3 regions of the Xanthocytophaga agilis genome follow, and region 1 is predicted to be linked to each of the others. Evidence: riboswitches for the same ligand, from Rfam matches in the RefSeq annotation. Region 1 holds a riboswitch; each other region holds the start of a gene.
What was found. A riboswitch is a leader RNA that binds a small molecule or an ion and turns the genes downstream of it on or off. The one in region 1 is predicted to bind thiamine pyrophosphate.
Positions count from the first base shown of each region.

Region 2: another riboswitch for thiamine pyrophosphate. It lies ahead of thiS (sulfur carrier protein ThiS); the one in region 1 lies ahead of thiM (hydroxyethylthiazole kinase).
Region 3: another riboswitch for thiamine pyrophosphate. It lies ahead of QNI22_RS07705 (TonB-dependent receptor); the one in region 1 lies ahead of thiM (hydroxyethylthiazole kinase).

Region 1 is NZ_JASJOU010000001.1:1,045,219-1,053,186, forward strand. It holds gene lhgO (L-2-hydroxyglutarate oxidase) at 1-712, opposite strand, end outside; gene QNI22_RS04355 (glutamine amidotransferase-related protein) at 1,590-2,402, shown strand; TPP riboswitch at 2,455-2,552, shown strand; gene thiM (hydroxyethylthiazole kinase) at 2,597-3,400, shown strand; gene thiE (thiamine phosphate synthase) at 3,489-4,112, shown strand; gene thiD (bifunctional hydroxymethylpyrimidine kinase/phosphomethylpyrimidine kinase) at 4,109-4,918, shown strand; gene tenA (thiaminase II) at 4,987-5,643, shown strand; gene QNI22_RS04380 (hypothetical protein) at 6,702-7,968, opposite strand, start outside.
Region 2 is NZ_JASJOU010000003.1:34,281-42,248, reverse strand. It holds gene thiH (2-iminoacetate synthase ThiH) at 17-1,132, opposite strand; gene QNI22_RS10615 (thiazole synthase) at 1,125-1,898, opposite strand; gene QNI22_RS10610 (thiamine phosphate synthase) at 2,532-3,248, opposite strand; gene QNI22_RS10605 (thiamine phosphate synthase) at 3,182-3,790, opposite strand; gene thiC (phosphomethylpyrimidine synthase ThiC) at 3,857-5,698, opposite strand; gene thiS (sulfur carrier protein ThiS) at 5,703-5,906, opposite strand; TPP riboswitch at 5,978-6,069, opposite strand; gene QNI22_RS10590 (hypothetical protein) at 6,159-6,698, shown strand; gene QNI22_RS10585 (ClpXP adapter SpxH family protein) at 6,890-7,843, shown strand; gene QNI22_RS10580 (DUF4139 domain-containing protein) at 7,934-7,968, opposite strand, start outside.
Region 3 is NZ_JASJOU010000002.1:213,229-221,196, forward strand. It holds gene QNI22_RS07690 (RNA polymerase sigma factor) at 1-54, shown strand, start outside; gene QNI22_RS07695 (tetratricopeptide repeat protein) at 199-933, shown strand; gene QNI22_RS07700 (potassium channel family protein) at 990-1,988, opposite strand; gene QNI22_RS07705 (TonB-dependent receptor) at 2,121-4,484, opposite strand; TPP riboswitch at 4,537-4,632, opposite strand; gene QNI22_RS07710 (hypothetical protein) at 5,229-5,633, shown strand; gene QNI22_RS07715 (hypothetical protein) at 5,678-6,349, opposite strand; gene QNI22_RS07720 (pyridoxal phosphate-dependent decarboxylase family protein) at 6,397-7,932, opposite strand.

The DNA of each region.
Region 1 (7,968 bases):
CCAGGTATTCTTTCTCTTTCTTTATTTCGTAATACTCTCCTCGGAAGGGGATAATCCGGACATTGATATTTTTGTGAGTGAGAGCTGCAATCTTGTCAGAGAATAGGCCAGCACAGTTGATAACCAACTTAGTCTCAAAGGTTTGTTTATCTGTAATTACTTCTGTTGAAGTGCTTCCAGGTTTAATATCCAGTACTTTTTGTTCATGCAGAATTTCGCCTCCTAGCTTTTTGAAAACTTCTGCATATTTATAAGATACGTCTGTATAGTCAATGATGCCTGTGTAAGGAACCCAGATTCCAGAAATGCCACTACAGTGTGGTTCATGTTCCCGAATCTCTGCCTGTGAAATTTTTCGGATATCTGTAAGTCCGTTTTGAATACCGCGATTATAGATATTTTCCAGTGCAGGAAGTTCTTCCTGGCTTGTTGCTACTATAATCTTGCCACACAGGTCAAATTTTATATCATTCTCTCTGCAGAACTCAAGTAGTTCATTGTACCCATTGATACAATTAGTAGCTTTTAGACTACCAGGTTTATAGTAGATGCCCGAATGGATCACCCCACTATTATTACCTGTCTGATGTTTGGCTAATTGCTTTTCTTTTTCAAGAAGAATAATTTTTAGGTCAGGTTTGTTTTTCTTTAGACGAAGTGCTGTAGCTAATCCTACAATTCCTCCTCCTACAACAAGAATGTCATATTTCATCGTATAGTAAATTAATTGTTTCTATGCTGGTTGGATATAGTCCGAGGTACAACCACGCAACTTTATAAGCCAGTATCCAAATGAATTTTTACAAGTCCGAATTTACTACTATGTATGATAATTACAAGTATTCATACGGGTAGCAATTGAAATGTAATTTATGGCGTTTTACTTTTCTTTAGTTGTATAATGGCTTTATATGTAAACATGAGTAATGACTATGAATAAGTAAGTATTTGTTTTTCAGTCATATTTTTTTTGTTTTGTCTGTTTATATTATTTTTTTATTGTATTATTTTTATTTATTATTTGATTTATCTGGAGTAAACAGAGAGTGAATTTCCTGAAAAAATAGTAAACGCTGCCTCAAAAAAATCTTGTTTTTGGAAAAATGAGACTTGCAAGTTTTCATAGAGTCTTCTATGTTTTGGCTACCAGTGTACTCATTAACTGGTAGCGATATTTCATTAGTTACTTTGTCTGCCATCTCTACATTTCTATAATAACTCTGCTAGAGTTTTATGTTGTGTCGGTACAACGTGTTTTCGCTGTAAGCTATTGATTACTAGTTTATTCGTTTGTTTAAAGCTTTTCACGTGAAAACTTTTTCTGTGGTTATAGTTATAATTATGTTAAGTGTTAATTTTAATTAATTTTTGGATAATATATGGATAAGTAATGGATAATAATAGGATTCGTTAGGATGGTAAAGATTTTCGATACAGTGTTATACAAATAGAATCGTTATTTACATGGAATAGTTGTACTTATGTTATATTTTTGTCGCTTTTGAGAAGCTTTTTTTCTGACTATGTGTTTATTTGCAAATAGTTCTGTCTTGATAATATTCTATAGTAAGTAAAAAATAATGAAAGATATGAGAATTGCTATTCTGGATTTGTATGATGGATCAGCCAATGAAGGAATACGGTGTATAAAAGAATTAATGTTATCTTTTGCTCAAACTACTACTGTAGATGTTTCTTTTACTATTTTTGATGTAAGACAGAAAAACGAAATACCTGATCTGAGTTATGATCTGTATATTTCTACAGGTGGTCCAGGTAGTCCTGTTGAAAGTGAAGGGACAGAATGGGAGCTTTTGTTTTTTGAATTGATGAATAACCTTCGTGATTACAACAGAAGATTTCCTGAACATAAAAAATACGTTTTTCTGATAAGCCATTCCTTTCAGATTTTCTGTCGATATTTTGAATTAGGTGTTCTCACTCAGCGTAAATCACATGCCTTCGGTATTTTTCCTGTGCATCGTACTGTTCATGGACTTCAGGAATTATACTTTGAAAATCTGGATGATCCATTTTGGGTGGTAGATAGCCGAGACTGGCAAGTAACACAGATTAATGAAATAAAACTGAAAGAGTGGGGTGGGCAGATTCTCTGTTATGAAAAGCTAAGACCTCTTATTGATCTGGAGCGGGCTGTAATGGCTATTCGTTTCGATGAAGCTTTCTTTGGAACGCAATTTCACCCTGAGATTGATGCGGCTGGTATGTTGCGTCACCTGGATACAAAAGATAAAAGAGAGATTATTATTGCCAACTATGGAATTGATAAGTATCATGAAATGATACGTTATCTAGCAGATCCGGATAAAATAGCATTTACTTATCAGACAATCCTACCTACATTTTTACGAATAGCCCTTCCTCATTCTATAGAATTGTGATATGATCTGAGGAAATATTTGTATTTCCATTCGTTTCGCTTACTTTTGGCATTGTCAACTTTAGGGGTGTCAGTATTTTTACTGACTGAGATCAAACCCTCACAACCTGATACTGTTCATACGGTCGTAGGAAAAAGTTGGATGCGGTTTTGTCATCCCCTGAGTTGTTATTTTGGACAAATAAACGGAATAACATGCAACTCAATCCGCATCAAATCTGGCGTGATATCCAGGCCATTCGATCTGCCCAACCTTTAATACATAATATTACCAACTTTGTGGTTATGAATACTACTGCCAATGCTTTACTGGCAATAGGTGCATCTCCAGCGATGGTGCATGCAACAGAAGAAGTGGAAGAGTTTGTTTCCATTTCACAGGCATTGGTTGTTAATATAGGTACACTGGATACAAATTTTGTGGGTGGAATGGAATTGGCAATGAAACAGGCACATAAACTCAACAAGCCCATCGTATTTGATCCGGTAGGAGTGGGGGCTACGTCTTATCGGAATAAAATCAGCACTCAATTAATCCAAGCTACACCACCTTCTGTCATTCGTGGAAACGCTTCAGAAATAATGGCTCTAGCCGGATTGGATGCTCAAACAAAAGGTGTGGATAGCATCTATGGGTCTGAATCTGCTCTGAATGCTGCGTATTTTTTAAGCAAGAAGTATAACTCTACAGTGGTTATCAGTGGAGCGACTGATTTTATTATACATCAGGATAATATGGTATCAACCGCTAACGGACATCCCCTTATGTCTAAGGTGACTGGAATGGGATGCACTGCTACTGCATTGATTGGGGCATTTGTAGCTGTTAATCCAAATTACTTTGAAGCTGCTGCTCATGCAATGGCTGTTATGGGAATAAGTGGGGAAATCGCAGCAGAGAAAAATCCATATCCTGGCAGTCTTCAGGTTAATTTCTTAGATACGCTGCATAAGTTAACAGGAGACGATATTCTGTATCGTTTGCAAGTAACATCATAAATAGGAAAGGTATTCCTGTGGTTATATCAATTATTATGTTAACTTACTATTTGGGTACTCTTATCGTATAGCCAGGGGAGAATAAAGTATGTCAAAATTATATTTAGTGACAGATAGTCTTATTTGTCAACAGGCAGGACACAATGTTGAATATGTGGTCGAGCAAGCGTGTAAGGCTGGTGTAAATTGGGTTCAGTTACGGGAAAAAGATCTGTCAATAGAAGATTTTATTGCCTTGGCTCATAAGGTGTTGGCTATTACCCAAATGTATAATGCTAAATTGATCATCAATGATCGAGTAGAGGTTGCTGTGGCAGTTGATGCAGATGGAGTACATATTGGACAAGACGATATGTCTTATACCCAGGCAAGAGAACTAATGGGCTATACAAAAATTATTGGTTTGTCTGTTAATAATCTGCCTGAGCTAACTACTGCCAATGCTCTGGATGTAGATTATGTAGGGATTGCGTCTATCTTTTCGACAACTACAAAACTGGACACAACCTCTGAACTTGGCGTTGAGGGGTTAAGAAGTTTGTGTACACAAACCAAACATAGTACATACGCTATTGGGGGGATTAATCAGACAAATATTCAACAAGTTATCCAAACGGGAGTAACTGGAGTTGCCGTTGTCTCTGCCATTTGTGGAACCGCGTCTCCGTATGATGCAACACGAACTTTAATTCAACTTATCGAAAACGCATGAAAATCTATAAACGTGTATTGACAATTGCTGGTTCAGACAGTGGAGGAGGTGCAGGCATTCAGGCTGATTTGAAAACGTTTGCTGCATTGGGGTGTTATGGGATGTCTGTTATCACTGCATTAACTGCTCAAAATACCCAATCAGTAAGTGCTATCTCTTCTGTATCTGCTGATTTTGTTGTTGCACAACTGGAAGCCGTTTTGACAGATATTGGTACAGATGCTGTGAAAATAGGAATGATTCATCGTGCCGATATTATTGAAGCGATTGCCGAAACGTTACAGGGATACCGAGTTAGAAATATTGTGCTGGACCCTGTTATGGTTGCTAAAAGTGGTGACAAGCTACTACAGGATGAGGCGATTGAAAGCCTAAAAAGATATTTACTTCCTATCGCAACTGTTATTACTCCCAACTTACCCGAAGCTGCTGTATTGACAGGTAAGAATATTCAGGATATAACAGAAATGAAAGAGTCGGTTATTGAACTGGCTCAGTTAACTCAGGGATATATTTTATTGAAAGGCGGACATCTGGAAGGTAATGAAAGTGTTGATATTTTATATCATGCACAAACTGACCAGTTAAGCACGCTTACCTCGGAACGTGTCCATACTGTTAATTCTCATGGGACGGGCTGTACTCTTTCGTCTGCGATTGCAGCTGGGCTGGCAAACGGATTGTCTGTATCTGAGGCTGTTGTTGCAGCTAAGGAATATCTGACAAATGCATTGAAAGCGGGTGCTGAATATACACTCGGATCAGGACATGGTCCGGTGCATCATTTCTTTTCATACTGGTCATAAAATAATTTTTAGCTATTGAAGTTCTCTCACATGCTTCATAGTAAACTCTTTTATTCTCTTAGTTTTATATGAGTACCTTTTCGGAAAGTCTTTGGAATAATAATCTGGATATTTACAACTTTATAACTAATACTGATTTTATCCAACAGTTATCTGATGGTTGTTTGCCGGAGGAGAAGTTTCGGTATTATATCCAGCAGGATGCTCTGTATCTGGCTGATTTTGGCAAAGCTTTAGCTCTTTTGGCTGTTAAAGCTACTGATCAGTCGCACATGTTACAATTCCTTCAGTTTGCTCAGGGGGCAGTAATCGTAGAAAAAGCCTTACACGAAAATTATTTTCGTTTATATAACATTACAGGGGGACCGGAAAAGATGCCTGGGTGCTTTGCCTATACTCATTTCTTAGTATCCACTACTGCTATTCAGCCATTGGAAGTTGGAGTAGCCGCCGTACTGCCTTGTTTCTGGATTTACCGGGAAGTGGGAAAGTATATACTGAAACATGCTGCTACTCCTAATCCTTATCAGCAATGGATTGATACCTATGCCGGAGATGAATTTGATACCCTGGTTACCCAAATGCTGGAAATTACCAATACTTTGGCAGCTCAAACAACAGATAGCCTCAGAGCCCAAATGCAGGAGGTTTTCAGGTTCTCCTGTAGAATGGAATGGACCTTCTGGAATGATGCCTATGTACTCAATGCCTGGAAGCCTGTCTGAGGTCTTCTGAGCTTGTTAAAAAGACTCCTGCCACAAAAGGTTGAATAGGTGATTTTGGAGGGATCTTGTGAAGCAGTAAGGACATAGATTACAGAAGCAATTCTTACGTGGCCTAAAGCCATCCAGTGAAGTAATAAAACCAAACGTTATGGGGGTATTGGGTCAAGGAAAGATGCTTTCTACAAGAAGCGGGGTAAACGTGGAAAGATAGGGGAAGGATTGGGGATAGATGTAACTACCTGACAATGAGACGGGGTGAGATGGGTCGTTTTTTTGGCCTGAAACACTTCCAGAAGATACAGAAAAAAGAGGAAACAGAGAGCTATATATACTATAAATAGAATAGAATATTTATATATATAATATAGAGAGAATCTTACCTCTCTTACCCCGCCTCATTGTCAGGTCCTTAATCTTACCCCAGATATTGCCCACATCCTACCCCGTCTTACCCCAAAAGAGAGAAAGTACAGTTTGAAGTGCTAAAAACACAATTATCTGAATCATGGATGGTACGGATTGAAAAAATAAAAGGTCAGGCATCTTCTGAACCAAACAAAATCAATTACCTACCAAAATGCCCATCTGAACTATGTAAGGTCTAACCTACACCATATCGGTCTTTGGTGTGGTCGTGACTGCCTCATGAGTGTGCCTAGCTTCCCACAAACCTGGTTTGAGATATATCCGATATTGTAAGTAAGCCGCCAATCGCCCATAATGCTATCTTTTTAATCTGTGACTAAAAAACGGAATGCAGTGAACTATGCGCAAAGAGGGTAATAGGGGAGGTCTAGCAGTCTTCAACAATGCCAGGCGAGGTGGTGGACACCTGGTAGTTTTGAACTCAATTTATTTATCCAGATAGATGCAAAAAGTTTATCTAGTGTGTCAATACGTTAGAGTCGGCAATAACAATGTGCCAGAATCGAGTTGTTTTAAGTTGTTATCCAAATTAATTTTTTCGTTATACTGGATAATGTTATCCGTTTTGTGGGTATTATGTTTTTGGATAATTAAGCTAAACTGCTTAATTCATATCAATTGCTTGGATCGTATCATTCCCGATCTAGTATCTTGGTTAGGTACATATCAACCTTTCTTTTGGTAATAAGCTTGCTGATATAAAAGAACAAGATGATCTTTAATACAAATACCATCGTAATTAATGAAACAGAAATATGTACATTCTTAAAGCCCAGCATACCATACACAGCCTGTAAGGCTGCATATAGATAAAATAGAGGAATAAAGAAAACTCTGGCAGATGGTGATGTATTGAAGAAATGTGAACTGAGTTTGCCAAAAAACATAGACATGGCAATTGAGGTAAATAATGAATAGATCAGGGTAGGCAGATTTTGAAAGTCTCCCAGATATACTAATCTGTCGCATAGAGATAGTATAAACAAAAGAACAGATACGATCAGAATTACTTTCATAACCGACAGAAAGAATTGATTACGAGAAGGATGTTGTTCTGTTGCTATACTTTCGGTATCCAGAATAAAATAAAGATAAAAGTATAAGACCGGGCCAATCAGATTCAGCAAGTCTGCAACAATCCAGGATATTCCTTTGAATTGAAGATAATGGTTTTTAAGATTGTCAAGAACGGCTGCATTACCTTGTAACTGAGCTATTTCTATATCTCCTAACATGCCTGACTCTATACTCCATTTGAGGGCAAACCATAAATAAAGAAAAAACAAACTAATCCATATTCCAATCCACCCACTCTGAAACTGCTCCAGTGTCGTCTTTATGATACTGCTTGCTAGATTGTCTACATACTTTTTTCCTCCCAGGTCTTCATCATAATAGTAAATCATGATCAATACCAGAATGATCAGGCTTTGAATCAGTGAGGCAATAGAAAGGCTAAGATAGTATCCCTTCTGTTGAGTCTCTATGATTTGGTCAGGTGGTGACAAAAAAGAAAGATATCCACCCTGTATACAAAAATATAGAACTACTCCTATCACAAAGACCAGACTTAGAGTTGAAAGTGCAAGAAGTAGCACCTGCCTTATCGAACAAAAGTTAATCCCAAAAAGGACAAATTCTTTGGGTGTAAGCTCTGAGTGTTTGGTGGCAGATGGGTGAATGGTATAATAATCTGAAAGGAATTTGTGCCAGGTACGTCCACTTTTGGCTCCTTCTTTAAATTCGGATAGTCCACCAACAGGCATTTGGTAATATTCACAGCAGTAGGCTTCTAATAATTCAATGCCAGGATAATTGCTGATTGGAACAGAGCTTTCAGCAATAGCATCCGGAAAATATTCTGTGTTTCGGATGCCGTTAAAAATATCTTCGAATCTT
Region 2 (7,968 bases), on a different contig from region 1:
TGAGTTAATCTATCCATTATCCCCAGTAACTTCTATCCCAGTCTTTCCACACCGGTTCATAGCCCTGGTCTGTAATGACCTGTGCCATTTCCTGAGGACTACGTTCGTCTGATATTTCAAATTGTTCCAGTGTGTCGGGTTCTACTGCATACCCACCCGGATTGGTTTTGGAGCCTGCACTGATGGTTGTAATCCCCAATGAAAGTATGTGATTCCGAAACTTTTCTGATTCTCGTGTAGACATAGAGAGTTCTACCTCTTCACTAAAAAGACGATAAGCACAGATCAACTGAACCAGTTCGCGGTCTGTAATAATATATTCGGGGGCAGTAATTCCTTCAGCCGGACGGATGCGTGGAAACGAGACAGAGTACTTTGTTTGCCAGTAGGTTTTTTGCAGGTAGTCCAGATGCAAGGCACAAAAAAACGAGTCTGTACGCCAGTCTTCCAGGCCTAGTAAAGCCCCCAGTCCAATTTTATGAATCTGTGCTTTGCCCAATCTGTCTGGTGTCTCTAAGCGATAGTAAAAATTTGCCTTCTTGCCTTTTGGATGATACATTTTATATCGCTCTTTGTGATAGGTTTCCTGATAGACAAGTACCGAATACAATCCTTCCGGAATCAATGCTTCGTATTCATGTTGCTCCAAGGGTTGTACCTCAATGGAGATATTGGCAAAGTGGGGACGAAGCAGACGAATGGCATTTTTGAAATAGTCCACATGTACGGTATGATTGGCTTCCCCTGTTACCAGCAGAATATGATCAAACCCCATCTGTTTTAGTACAGATGCTTCCTGAAGAATTTCTTCATCCGTAAGGGTACGTCGTTTTACTTTGTTGTCAAAGCTAAAGCCACAATAGGTACAGATATTCTGGCACTCATTGCTCAAATACATAGGGACAAAGAGTTGAATTGTCTTACCAAACCGTTTCAGGGTGGTTTGACGACTTAACCGTGCCATCGATTCCAGATAGGGGAGAGCAGCAGGCGAAATCAATGCTTTAAAGTCTTCTACTGTACGCTTTGAGGAGGACAATGCTTTTTCTACATCTGTCTCTGTCTTGGCATAGATAGATGATTTTACCTGTTCCCAGTCCTGTCTGTCAAAAAGAGCCTGAAAGTTAATCATCTAAAAAAGCAGTTAAAGGACTGGAAGCTATAGCATGAGTCACCGATTTGGCCAGACAGGCGTCATGGGCTATACGGCCACATTCGGTAGCGATTTTGAAGGCTGTTGCCATCTGAACCGGATTTTCAGAAGCTGCAATGGCTGTATTAACCAGTACCGCATCTACACCCAGTTCCATAGCTTTGGCTGCATCGGAGGGAGCTCCAATACCTGCATCAACAATGACAGGAACATTGCTTTGTTCGATAATGATTTCCAGAAAGTCCAGGGTTTTTAGCCCCTTGTTGCTGCCAATGGGCGAACCGAGAGGCATCACGGCTGCAGTACCTGCCTCTTCGAGCCGTTTGCATAAGACCGGATCTGCATGAATGTATGGCAATACAATAAAACCTAGTTTGGCCAGTTCTTCAGTGGCTTTAAGGGTTTCTATTGGGTCAGGCATCAGGTACCGGGGATCTGGATGTATTTCCAACTTTACCCAATTGGTTTCCAAGGCTTCCCGTGCCAGTTGGGCTGCAAATACGGCTTCCCGTGCATTGCGTACACCGGAGGTATTGGGTAGCAGATTGATTCTGGGATGTTTCAGGTGATCCAGTAATCGATCCTGAGGATTGTGAACATCGACACGTTTCAACGCTACAGTGACGAGTTCTGTGCCTGATGCAAGTATGGCATCCTGCATTTGTTGGGCAGAGGCAAATTTTCCGGTGCCTAGAAAGAGGCGGGAGGAAAAGGTTTTTCCTGCTATAATGAGTGGTTTTGTCATTGATTTTGAAATTATTATAGTAATGTGATACTACGTTCTTTGAGTAAATTTCTATATTCTACTTGCAGCTTTTATTTATCCAAAAGAGCTTAGTATTCCTAAGTTGCTTTATTGTCTCTTGCATTGTTCTTCCACAAGCTTCTTCATTTTTTGCTTGCCCAAAAAACAGGGCACCAAATGAGAATTTGGTGAGCCAGATTTGTGTGTGAGCAAAAAAGGGCACTTTTCTCCGATCCTTCTGCCCGCAAGGCCAAAGGCCAACCTCGCGGAGAAAAGATTGCCAACGCACCTACACTACCACACACGATTGAAGTGATCATAACTCTCTTTGTAACTTCTTTGTATTAAATATTAACTCTGCTTTTTCCTTCTGAAAAGTTTATCCCTTCTCTGTCTTCCTGAAATAGTCACTACCTCTTTTTTTGTCCTCCTGAAAGGACCTTCCCGCCCTTGTCGGGACAGGCGTGGCAAGACCGGCGACCTTTACGATTGGAGTGTATTTCTTCTCTCAGAGAGTAAACATGGCTCTATTTGTCACAATTTTCTTTCAGAAGGACAACAAGGTATAGATCCTTTCAGGAGAACAGCAGAAGGAGGTTTTATATGCATATCTGCTTTAGTTGATAAGTAGGACTATACCTGAATCTGTTCTTCATCCAGTAATGCTTTGAGGTTTGTGACTAGGGTTTCTTTTTCTGCACTTTGTGTGATTAAGCCTGAGACGGCTATTCCGTGTACTCCTGTTTTGAGTAAAGCGGGAAGATCTTCCTGTTGTAATCCACCAATGGCAATAATCGGGATAGAAATGGCTCTGGAACGCAGTTGGTGCATAATGGCATGGTATCCTTCCAGGCCTAATATTGGGCTGAGTTTTTCTTTGGTGGTAGTAAACCGGAAGGGTCCGAGGCCTACATAGGTACATTGTTCATCTACGCGCTGGAGTATATCTTCCAGGGTATTGGCTGTTCCTCCAATAATTTTATCCGGACCAACAATCTGACGGGCAACTGCTACCGACATATCTGTGAGGCCAAGATGTACACCATGTGCATCTACTGCATGGGCAACATCCGGGAAGTCGTTGATAATCAGTTTCGCCCTATAGGGTTCGCACAAGGCTCTGATGGCAATAGCTACCTGTTCTACTTCCTGGGCTGGCACATTTTTCCAGCGCAGCTGTATCCAGTCACAACCAGCATCCAGGGCACGTTGAATGTTGCGTAATTGTTCGGCTGGACTATGTCCCTGAGAGATATAATGAAGTTTACTTACCATATGTTTTATTAGTAGGTGTCTGTAATGCGCTTTAAACTTCTGAATCGTTGTACCGCTTTCTGTGGTTGTGTCCATAGCGTACCTAATACTGCTACACCCTCGAAACCGTAGGCTGCTGCCTGGTGTATATTGGTTTCATCTATACCCCCTAATCCAATGCGTTTTGCTTGAGTGGATTGGCGTGGCGGTAACTGAAAGTCACCTGATACAACAGCCGTATACCCTTGTTTGGAAATGCTGTTGAAGACAGGTCCATAAAACACATAATCAAACTGCTGAGCTGTAGTATTATAGTCACTAAGTTGATGCAGGGAAGTTGAAAGCGTAATATCCTTCTGCCGATGTAAAGACAACTCGGTTTGTGAAACTGTTTTTCTATTTGCCTCAGTGTAATGCAGGCGTTGTAATCCTAATTCTTCTGCCAGTTTATGATGTTGATGAATAGTAATCTGGCTTCGGTAGGGAAGCGCAATACCCTGTATAAGCTCAGCTACCTGATCAGCAGACCATTGAGGTTTACGACAGTGAAATACAGACAATCCTTCCTCAAAAAGAACATTGACTATCTGTGCTTCTTTCTCAATAGCTTCCGGACTGGATAGTACAATAAGATCCATAGCTGGTATCATTTTAAACCTGTTGTGGTTGATTTACAGGAACCACAACAGGCCATAGTGAATAACTTACAAGTACAGTTCGCTTCCCTGTTGTTTAAATTCCTCCGATTTCTCTACCATATTCTTTTCTGCAAAGTCACGGATTTCCTGAGTAATATGCATAGAGCAGAATTTAGGTCCGCACATAGAGCAGAAGTGGGCGACCTTGGCCCCGTCAGCAGGAAGCGTTTCATCATGAAATTCGCGTGCAGTATCTGGGTCCAGTGAAAGGTTAAACTGATCTTCCCAGCGAAACTCAAAGCGGGCTTTGCTCAGGGCGTTGTCCCGGTATTGTGCTCCCGGATGTCCTTTTGCCAGGTCGGCTGCATGAGCGGCAATTTTATAGGCAATTACTCCATCTTTTACATCTTTCTTATTTGGTAGACCCAGGTGTTCTTTGGGCGTAACATAACAAAGCATAGCTGTACCAAACCAACCAATCATGGCTGCACCAATAGCAGATGTAATATGATCATAACCAGGAGCAATGTCTGTTGTTAATGGCCCTAATGTATAGAAAGGTGCCTCATGGCATTCTTTCAGTTGTTTGTCCATATTCTCTTTGATCAGATGCATAGGCACATGACCAGGGCCTTCGATAATAACCTGTACGTCGTGTTTCCAAGCTATTTTGGTGAGTTCTCCTAAGGTCTCCAGTTCAGCAAACTGAGCTGCATCATTGGCATCGGCAATCGAACCCGGACGCAAACCATCACCTAGAGAGAAAGAAACATCATACTGTTTCATGATTTCACAAAGTTCCTCAAAGTGAGTATACAGGAAGTTCTCCTTATGATGCGCCAGACACCATTTGGCCATAATAGAACCGCCTCTGGAAACAATACCTGTGACTCGCTTGGCTGTAAGTGGAATATAACGTAACAACACCCCTGCGTGAATGGTAAAATAATCCACTCCCTGCTCAGCCTGTTCAATGATCGTATCCCGAAATATTTCCCATGTCAGTGCTTCCGGACGTCCACCTACTTTTTCCAGCGCCTGATAGATAGGAACTGTTCCGATGGGTACAGGGGAATTGCGTATAATCCACTCACGGGTTTCATGTATATTTTTGCCTGTAGACAAATCCATGATGGTATCTGCTCCCCAGCGACAGGCCCATACAGCTTTTTCTACTTCTTCTTCAATGCTGGATGAGACTGCACTGTTGCCCAGATTGGCATTGATCTTTACTAGAAAGTTGCGTCCAATAATCATGGATTCACTTTCTGGATGGTTGATATTGGATGGGATTACAGCTCTTCCTGCTGCTACTTCCTGTCGTACAAACTCTGGTGTAATGAGTCCTTTGGGTGTGTTGGCTCCAAAAGAATGGCCTGCGTGTTGTTGAGCTAGGGTTTCGTATTGTCCATTTAATAGGTCTTTCAAGTAATCGATGCGCTGATTTTCCCGAATGGCTATGTATTCCATTTCAGGTGTAATAATCCCTTTTTTGGCATAATGAAGCTGAGTGACATTGTTTCCTGCTTTGGCTCGTAATGGTTTCTGAATGTGTTCAAACCGAAGATGATCCAGCGAGGTGTCATACAGTCGTTTTTTGCCATAGTCAGATGTAATCTCAGGAAGTTGTTCTACATCTCCCCGTTTCGTAATCCAGCTTTGGCGTAAGCGAGGCAATCCTTTGCGCACATCAATAGCAATGGCCGGATCTGTATAGGGTCCACTGGTGTCATATACTGTAACCGGAGCATTCGTTTCTTTGTTGCCGGATGACAGTTTGGTATCTGTTAGAGAGATTTCACGCATGGCTACTTCAATGTCATGCAGATTACCTTTGACATAGATCTTTTGTGAGCCAGGAAAGGGATCACAGGAAATGGTGTGTGTGGATGGTTGTTCGGTTGTCATAGAATTATCCTCCTTGAGTGGCTTTGATGAGTAATACGTTGTCGTTGGGATGTAGCGTATGGGTGCCCCAGTTGGGTCTGGGTATGACAGCCTGGTTGATTGCAACTGCAACGCCTTTCTGTTTGTCAGGCAAAACAATATCCATCAATTGCTGCACAGTGCAATTATCCGGAAAGGTCTTTGATTCTTGGTTAAGTATGATGTCCATTCCTGAAAATAGGTTATGACTTCAGGAGTGGCTACACAGGAGGAGAATGCTATGGATATAGCACTACTATAGTGTGTTGCGGTACTTTTCCCTTCGCCGGTACTAACCGGATCAGGTTCCAAGGGTATCATCTCAGCCAGTTAAGGCACCCCTAAAGCTTAGGACAAAGGTATAAAAACTTGTTTGAACTTTCCTAGAAAAAAGTTTAGCTCTTTAGTTTTGTAGCAAGTACATGAAAAATGTACAATAAATATGGAATTCCAATGTGTGTCGCATCCTATTGGAAAAAAACAAATGAGACCTGGAAGCAGACACTACCCAAACTTAGTCCCTGATGTCAGTCTGCTGGCTGTGATAGGATTTATGATTGCTACTTTTTATATGATTAGTTCTTCTTTTCGAGGTCTCGGAGATTTTAATGAAATGCATGTCAGATTACCGGATACAGTAAGTTGGAATACATGTTCGGTAATTGATGGAAAGATCACAGAAATATATCTGGACAAAACACAATGGCTGTGTGTATTGGTAGATAATAAAAAACGGAATTCTCATTTGATTCCTATGCCTTTATTTAATGCATTTCAGCAAACCATTCATTCTATTCTTTCTTCTTCAGATGATAAAGATATAGAACGGTTTGTAATTCTTGCAGACAAGAATACCAAAATGCATGTTATTCAGCGTTTATTTGATTGTTTTCAGGCAGAGGGAATTAACAAGTTTATACTGAGAGTTGATGCGAACTCTCCTAAGCTCAATGAGTATTTAAAGTTTTTGAAGGCTCACTAGTTTGACAAAAAATAGTCAGCAGTATTCTATTTTAGTAAAAAGCGTTTCATGAATCATTATGGAATATAGTCATATTTTTCTGACTAATTGACTGATGGATGAATAGTAACCAACTTTGCTGTCGAGTTACAAATTAATCCTACACAAAGAGTTATACATCATGTCGGAATCATTCTGGAAAACAGGCGGTTTTGAGTAAGGATGTCAATGATAAACAGAAAAAGATAATGAACCAGGAAATCAAAAATCCACTTTTATGTGATCCCGCAAGTGGTGTATGTGAAATACCAGCAGGAGATGAGAAGACCGAATCTGTAAAAGCGGTAGCGGGCCAAAAGCCTGTAAAGATACTCTATTATACTGATCCGATCTGTTCAACCTGCTGGGGTATTGAACCTCAATTACGGAAGCTGAAACTGGAGTACGGAAAGTACATTGATATCGAGTATCGTATGGGAGGACTACTGCCCGACTGGAGTTATAATAGTGGAGGAATAAGTAAACCCAGTGATGTGTCATATCATTGGGACGAAGTGAGTTTGCACTATGATATGCCTATTGATGGCGATGTATGGCTGGAAGATCCATTGGATTCTTCGTATCCTCCTTCTATTGCAGTAAAGGCTGCAGAGTTACAGGATAAAGAAAAGGCTGTAGCCTTCCTGCGTAAGCTGCGTGAATTTGTCTTTTTGGAGAAAAAGAACATTACCCGATGGGAGCATATACAAAAAGCTGCAGCAGCCGTAGGACTAGATACTTTTCAGTTAAAAGAAGATGTTAAGGAGAAAGGGAAACAACTTTTTGAAGAAGATTTATCTTATGGTCGGTCACTGGGTGTAAGAGGTTTTCCAACTATGTTCTTTTCAGATGCAGACAATAATCAATGTATGGTGTATGGGTTTAAACCCTATGAGATCTTTGAAGGTGCTGTCCAGAAAGTATTTCCTACTGCCAAAAAACAACAGATTGTTATTGACTCGCCTTTTTCTCTTTTTACACATTATCCAACATTGACCCCTAAAGAATACGCCGTTTTGGCAGAGGTCTCTGTAGAAGAGTCGACTCTTCAGCTGGAAAAGTTAGTTCAGGAAGGAAAGCTGGAGAAGCATGCTATCAAAACCGGGTCTCTCTACAAAGTAAAATAAGTTTCTGAGAATACCTATCAAAACGCCTGTCTCTTCTTACTGGACAGGCGTTTGTTATATAAACCAGATCTTCTGGCATGTATGTTGGGGTTACTTGAATCTCGGAGTGCGTACAACCCTGCTTT
Region 3 (7,968 bases), on a different contig from region 1:
ACCCGATTAAAGAAAATCTTTCAGGAGTCTGTTCCTGGCATTAAAAATATATAGGATCTTAGAATGATACAAGTATACTCTTTACCTACTATATAGATTGGAATACACCTCTTAAAGAAGTTGTTTAAAGTAAAATATTTTCTCAGCTATCCGATTAGTCCAAACACTTTGGAATAAAAATTGCAAACACTATACATTATGGAAAATACAGAATTAATCGAACGGTACTTTGAAGGCAAACTAAGTCCTCACGAGAGAAAGGAATTCGAAACTCGGGTAGCTCAGGAAACTTCCTTTTCAGAAGAGGTTGCTTTACAAAGAACGATACGCGAAGGTTTACGCGCTGTTGGACGTGGACGGATGCTATCTAAACTGGAAGAAGTTGAAAGTAACATGTCAGCCTATCATCCTCCTACTCAGGTTATTCGATTTGATGAACGTACACGTCAACGCTTTTACTGGGCAGCAGCAGCAGCTATCGTGTTACTGATACCTGTATATCTCCTGTTGAAAGCGAATGTCTCTCATGATGCACTTTTTGCACGCTATTTCACTCCATATGAAAATACGGCAACTCAATCTGCCAACCAGGATCCTTTAAATCATGCTCTACAGCTATATCGTGCCAAAAACTATGCACAGGCATTAGGCATACTGGAAACACTGGAAGATAAAGGAAACGCATCTGACTCAGCCTTGTTTTACAAAGCGAATGTACATATGCAACTGGAACAGCCCACTGAAGCCATTACAACACTAAAACAGATCTCCTCTACATCTACATTTTATGATGAGGCACAGTGGTATCTTGCATTAGCTTACTTCCAGAATAAAGAAACGAACAAAGCAAAGGAACTATTGACAAATATTGCTCAAACACCTGCACATCCTTATCATCAACAAGCACAGGAGTTGTCAAAAGAGTTGAAGTAATTCGCTATAAGTGGTTCCGGATCGACATATTCTCAGCTATCTCAATCCGGAACTTATTATAAGACTCCTATTTTTTTACTTACATCTCTGATTTGCTCCAGTGCTCCCATTAGAATCAAACGATCACCAGTATGTAACTGAACAGCCGGAGCAGGATTGAGTATATAATCTCCAGCTATTGTTTTTACTCCCAATACTGTAGCACCAGTAGTACGCCAGGCATCCAAATCAACCAAGCTGACATTTTTATCCACAATCAGTTCAGCAATCTGAAAGTTATCACTCATCTGTGTACTTAGTAAGTCGATAAATTCTTTTACGTCTGGCATTAGAGTGAGCATAGCCATATGCGCCCCTCCTATTGTATCAGGCATAATCACATTGTTAGCACCAGCAATCTTCAGTTTGCGAACACTGGTATAATCTGAAGCACGACTAATAATGGTAATCTTTCTATTGAGATCGCGTGCCGTTAATACTACAAATACATTATCTGCATCGTTAGGCATAGCACAAATCAATGAACGAGCACGATCTATTCCTGCTTCCAGCAATATTTCATCTTTGGTAGCATCTGCTATCATTCTGTGTGTTAAAGGAAAGTCTGCATTCTCAAATTTGTCCGCGTTCATCTCAACGACCACAAATGGAATTTTATTTCTGTATAAAACAGAGGCAGCCTCTCTTCCATTACGTCCAAATCCACAGACAATTACATGATCTCTAATCTCATTAAGGGCTTCTTTCATTTTAAAGGCTTTGTAAGACTGAATAAACTCCCCATCAAACACAAAACGACTCACTACTGTGATAAAATAGGTAAAAATGCTGATGTTAAACAATATCAGAAAGATAGTAAAGACCCTTCCTGTAGATGATAAAGGATGCACCTCTGTAAATCCAACTGTCGATACGGTAATAGATGTCATATAAAGAGCATCTAACCATGAATAATTTTCTATCACCACATATCCAACTACACCTGACAAGATAGATCCTGCAAAAAGTAGTAGAGGAATATAAATCTTAGAGATAACGTATAGATAAGACCGCATGTAAATTGAGTAACAGAGTACAAGACACAACTTACAAAATTTTGTTATTACTAATAACTCATAAACTAAGAGGCAACTTTACAAATGATGTATTTGTAAAGTTGCCTCTTAGTTTATGAGTTTTATATTTTCTTAGAACTTAAGATTTAAAGATAAGAGAAAATTAGTTCCTGCTTGTGGGTAATAATAATTTTCGGTAGTAAATGTACCTTCAGAGATATAGCTGAATGTATATCCGTTGGATTCATACAGGTAATTGAAAAGATTGTTTACCAATAAATTGAGTCCAATTTCCTTCACAAACTTTGGTTTAATCATATAGTTGACCCGAATATCGTTTACAAAAAAACTATTTAGTTTACGATTATTGCTGGAGGTATTATCCAGATATTGCTTTCCTACATATTTAGATAACCAGCTTACTTCCAGGCCAGCCAGAGGTTTATAGGATAAAGTTCCGGCAGCAATAATATTTGGAGAAAATGAAATATCTGTCTCTTTATACTTCTTCACCTCCTGTATCTGTGTATCGTAGTTATCAATATACTCCTGGTAGTTACGAATCTTGTTTTTACTGAACGTTGCATTAGCACCTAGCGTCCATTTTGACGAAAGTTTCACATTTCCTTCTACTTCAACTCCCATACGATAACTTCGTGCAATATTGGTTCGGGTATATGCACCTACATCGTTAATTTGCCCGGTAAGTACCAGTTGATTTTTATAATTCATCAGATAATAATTGGCAGATAGAAGATAGCTCTTATTTTGTTTTCGAAATCCTACCTCCAGATTCTGTAAGCTTTCAGGCTTAGGGCGACTATCTGGAGTAGACTGAACAAAATCATCCCGGGTAGGTTCCCGATGGCCGACACTATAGGAAGCATAAGCACTGTTTTCATCAGAAAACAGATAGGTAATACCTACTTTGGGATTAAAGAAGTTATAGGTAGCAGATTGCTCTATATTACGCAGATTATGGTCAAAGCCAAGAAATGAGTAAGCAATATATCGATATTGTAAATCCAAAAAGGCATTAAACTTGTCTGAAAAATCATAATTCCCCTTTGCATAGAAATTGATATCTCCTTTACTGGCATCATCATTATAATATCGTTGTCTGATTTCACTGGTACTGGCAAATCTTGCCCATATTATCTCCCCATAATGTTCACCAGTATAATTATTTGCTCCGCCACCCAATATTGCAGAGAATCGTTTTAATGTATTATAACTGACAGACCAAACCAGACCATAAAAATCATTATTTAACCAACGCCTCCGAATTAAATCCGTTGCCGTAATCACAGAATCTCCAATACTAATAGAAGGAAGATTATAGGAACTCAAGCTCTCTCCTGGTTTATATTCTTCATAGTAGCCTTCTCCATGTGTATAATGTAGTGCTAGGTTAGCATTCCAATTACGATTAAACTCATGTGTCAGGAAGAGCTGATAATGATCTTGCTGGTAATTATCAGTCTGATTATCATACGTATAGGCATTATATGTACGATCCGTCTTCAGAAGATATTCAGGTACACCATTCCATGCCTGATAGGTCACTTCTTTACCAGAAAAGACATTGAACTTAATCATAGTGCCACCAGCATAATATCCACCCGATAAAAAGAAGGATTTCAGATTGCTGGACGCTCTGTCTACATACCCATCTGAACTGATTTTTGATAGCCGTCCGTCAAAAGTCCATTTCCCATTTATCAGGCCTGTACCTACCCGGGCAGTATGTTTCCAGGTGTTAAAAGATCCATAGGCATTGTTGATTTCGGCATAATGTTTTTCATTCAGCTGATTTGTCTGCACATTCACACTTGCGCCAAAAGAAGCAGCACCATTTGTTGATGTACCAACACCCCGTTGAATCTGAATATTGTCAACAGACGAAGCAAAATCGGGCATATTTACCCAATACACTCCATGTGATTCCGCATCATTAAGAGGAATACCATTGACAGTGACATTAATACGCGTAGGATCACTTCCCCGAATGCGAATACCTGTATATCCTACTCCTGCACCTGCATCAGAACTAACGACAACAGAAGGAGTTTGATTTAATAGAAATGGAAGGTCTTGTCCAAGATTCTGTTTGGCGAGTGTCGCTTTGTCCACAGAAGTAAAAGTAGTGCCTGATTTCTGCGAAGCTCTTGTTGCAGCAACTACGATTTCGTCTGCTATGTATTCCATCTTTTTCAAATCGATATCCAGTATCTGATCTGAAGTTAAGTCGATTTCCCTACTTAATTTTTCATATCCGATAAAGCTGATTATCACTACATACTTTCCAGAAGGGAGATTACGCAAATAATATCTGCCATCAGTCATTGAGAGAGAGCCTTTAAAAGTATTTTGCAGACTTACCGTAGCGCCTGGCAATGGCTGTCCTGCAGAGGTTACTTTACCCGAAATAGTGTATTGTGCCCATGACAAAGATGCTAGCATCATTGCCATAAAAAGAAGAGTAAATTTCTTCATGAATGCAATTGAAGTTTTGCAGGATAAAACATAAGGTATGCCAGGGGCTGACAAGCCTTCTTTTGTCTTTTCCTTCGTCGGTACTAACCGAATCAGGTTCAAGGGTATGATCTCAGCCCGTAATAATAAGGCACCCCTAAGACCAATTATTCTTACATTATAATTGTATTCTCTTAGTATGATAGGTTCTCTAAAAAATAAAGAGAACACTGCAAAGGTATAAAATTTATGTATGTGTTTGACTAATCTTCTAAAAAACTTACCTGCAGTTCTTTTGATGTTAGCATAAAATTAATTTCTGATCACCTATAATACATATACAACAAACTGGTAATCAAAAGCATCTAAAAGACATAAATTTCAAAAAATGGGATAAAATTACTCTACAAACCTTATTCTTTATTTATTAAACGAGCTTCATTGTGCCAATGCACGAACATTTATACTTAAAAACATAAAAATGATTTTTAAATACATAAATGAAAAATAGGAATAATTGTAACTCCAAAATTCGCACTATTTTTCATTACTTATTTATAAATACAGCAACTGCTAATTTTAATATCCAGTTGTCTTTTTTTATTCTATTATTGCATCCATCTATATATACTTTCTTTAAAAAGAATCTATTACATTGTTCATTATCTGCCCTCTATGATTATTAAATAGTCAATAAAGACATTATTTTTGTTTGATCATTTATAAATTAGTTATACTACATATAAAAATTCCTTCTTAAAGATCATGGAAAAGATATCTTATTACAAGGCCCCCCACGTAGAAGTGGTGTACAATCCAACACATCAAACTGTTGAGTATAAATGGATTGGTTTCGTTAACGATGCAAAAGCCAAAGAAGGTATGCAAAAAATAACAGAAGCGATCATTAAATACAAAGCGCCTTTTATGATAGCTGATCTGATCGAGTTTAAAGGTGGCTTGCCTGAAACAGCTCAGTATGTCAACGACATTTGGAGTGAAGATCTTAAGAAAGCAGGTTTACAGAAAATCGCATTAAATTTGCCTGAAAGCATTTTCGGAGAAATCACGAATAAGAAAGCCTTGGGAGAAAAGTTTGTTTCTCTGCATACTGTAGAAAAATTCGCAGCATCTTTTGAGCAAGCTTATCAATGGTTTAAAAGCAAATAAAAGAAAGAATCCCACTGCACACAAACAGTGGGATTCTTTTTAACTTAATTATTGAAATATTTGATAATCAACTGGCATTTCTCACAATCCTGAATGTCGGCAAATACAGGTGTATCCTCAAATAAAAAATCTTTGTATTCAACAATATCAAGTGGTTGGTAACCAAAGCGATTTACATACACATGCTGAGAGATTGGTCCTGTTGCTTCTCCAATTGCACCTTTAAAGTTTTTTGACTGTGCAAGTTTTTCCGCTTCCAGAGTAAGTTCATCAATAATCCCTTTTCCAGCAAATTCTTTTCGTACCCCTCCCATAAATAAATGGTATAATTCTCCCTGCTCTACAACATTCTGGCTTTTAAATTTATTGGTCAGCTCTTCCAGTAATCCAAAGATTGGGAAGAACTTTTCTGAGATTGTCTCAATCCCTTCAGGAAGTTCAGTGATAAAATCTTCACAAACCAAACATCCAATAACTTCTCCAGATACACTGTCCTTTGCAACAACAGACAATCCATCTGTTACAGCTTTATTTACAAACAACTTTGCAAAATGATCAAATTCCTTTTTGGAAATACCAAGTAACTTAGTCATAGGTTCTCCATAAGTAAAAGTAGAAGCAATGCAGTCTACAGCACCTTCCACATCATCTTTAGTAAGTACACTGAAAGTAATTGTTCCTTGTGCAGGTGCAGATGAATAAACAGCGTTTAGCATAAATTAGATAAAGGGTTTTGAGATTATAGGATGAATTATAACTAGGTTTAACTATTTTGCTTTTGCATATATTTATACTCGATATTTACCATAGCAGCAGTAGTATCTTCTGCCACTACTTGTTTTACCATTAGTGTGTTATACACTTCCTTCGCTATCATCTGAATACGGGTAACTGTTTCGAGTATATCATCTTCAGATGTACGAGGATTAATGGTACACATACGCATCACCAGCTTTCCGTTAAGTCTTGTAGTTGGGGTTAATGCAAACTTATCATCTGCAACAGCCAGAGCTATAGCATCATTTAGTTCTTCAATCATCTTCTCATCAAGAGAAGCTGGCGCATACCGAAAAGTCACAATACCAAGCCTGGCATCACTCATAACCTGCCATCCCTCCCTCTCTTCCCACAAATCCTGTACATACTTTGCTAGTTTGATACCACGATCAATAGCAGAGCTAAAGTTCTCCAGACCAAATATTTTGATAGACATCCATAGTTTGAGTGCTCTGTCACATCGGGTAAGCTGAAGACCTTTTCCATAAAAATTAACATCATTCATGGATTCTTCAAGATTACGCATATAATCAGCAGTCATATCGAAAGTTTCTGCCAGCCATCTATCTTCTTTCACTAACAAGCACCCCACTTCATAAGGTTGGAAAAACCATTTGTGAGGATCTACAGTGAGCGAGTGAGCATACTGTATACCATTCAGCATTTCTTTTGCTTCTTTACTCAAAGCAGCAGCAGCTCCGTAGGCACCATCAACATGCAACCACATATCTTCCTGCTCACAGATAGCATAAATTTCCATTAATGAATCAATTGCTCCGGTATTGGTTGTGCCAGCATTTGCAATTATACAGAATGGACGTAGTCCGGCAGCTTTATCTGTTTCTATCTGTTGTCTCAGATATTCTACATCCATACAATAATCTGCGCCAACCGGAATCTTTCGAATCTGGTCAGTTGCAAATCCCAGGATATAGGCAGCACGTTCATTAGACCAGTGCGCCTGGTCTGAGAAATATAACACAGCATTCTCAATCTTATCTTTCAGCTTAATCTTTCTGGCAACAGTAAGTCCACTGAGATTTGCAATAGATCCCCCTCCCACCATAATACCGCCTGCTTTTTTGGGAAAACCAATTATCTCCTTAAGCCAATCAATGACAATGATTTCTATTTGAGTGGGTCCGGAAGAGAGCATCCATGCCCCAGTAGTAATATTGAATCCTGTGGCCAGCAAATCAGCCATAACACTTACAAAATTGCTGGGACCTGGTACCCATCCAAAAAGACGTGGATGGTTCATATGCATAATATGGCTAAAAATATCCCATATCGCTTGTTCGAATACATCTTCCCACTTTGCTCCTTTTTGAGGTGCGGGCTCCCGCAATAAGGCCTCCATTTGCTGACGGCCTACCATATTTACAACAGGCTTGTCCTTAAGAACTACAGAGTGCTCGATAATGGTATCAATAACCTTATAACCAAATCTGCGCATCTCTTCCTGAGATAGCTGTAATTGTGCATAGTCAGATAATTGCAAACTGTTTTTAGAATCAAACATAATGTGGAGATAATTCAGAAATAAGTAATGATTAAT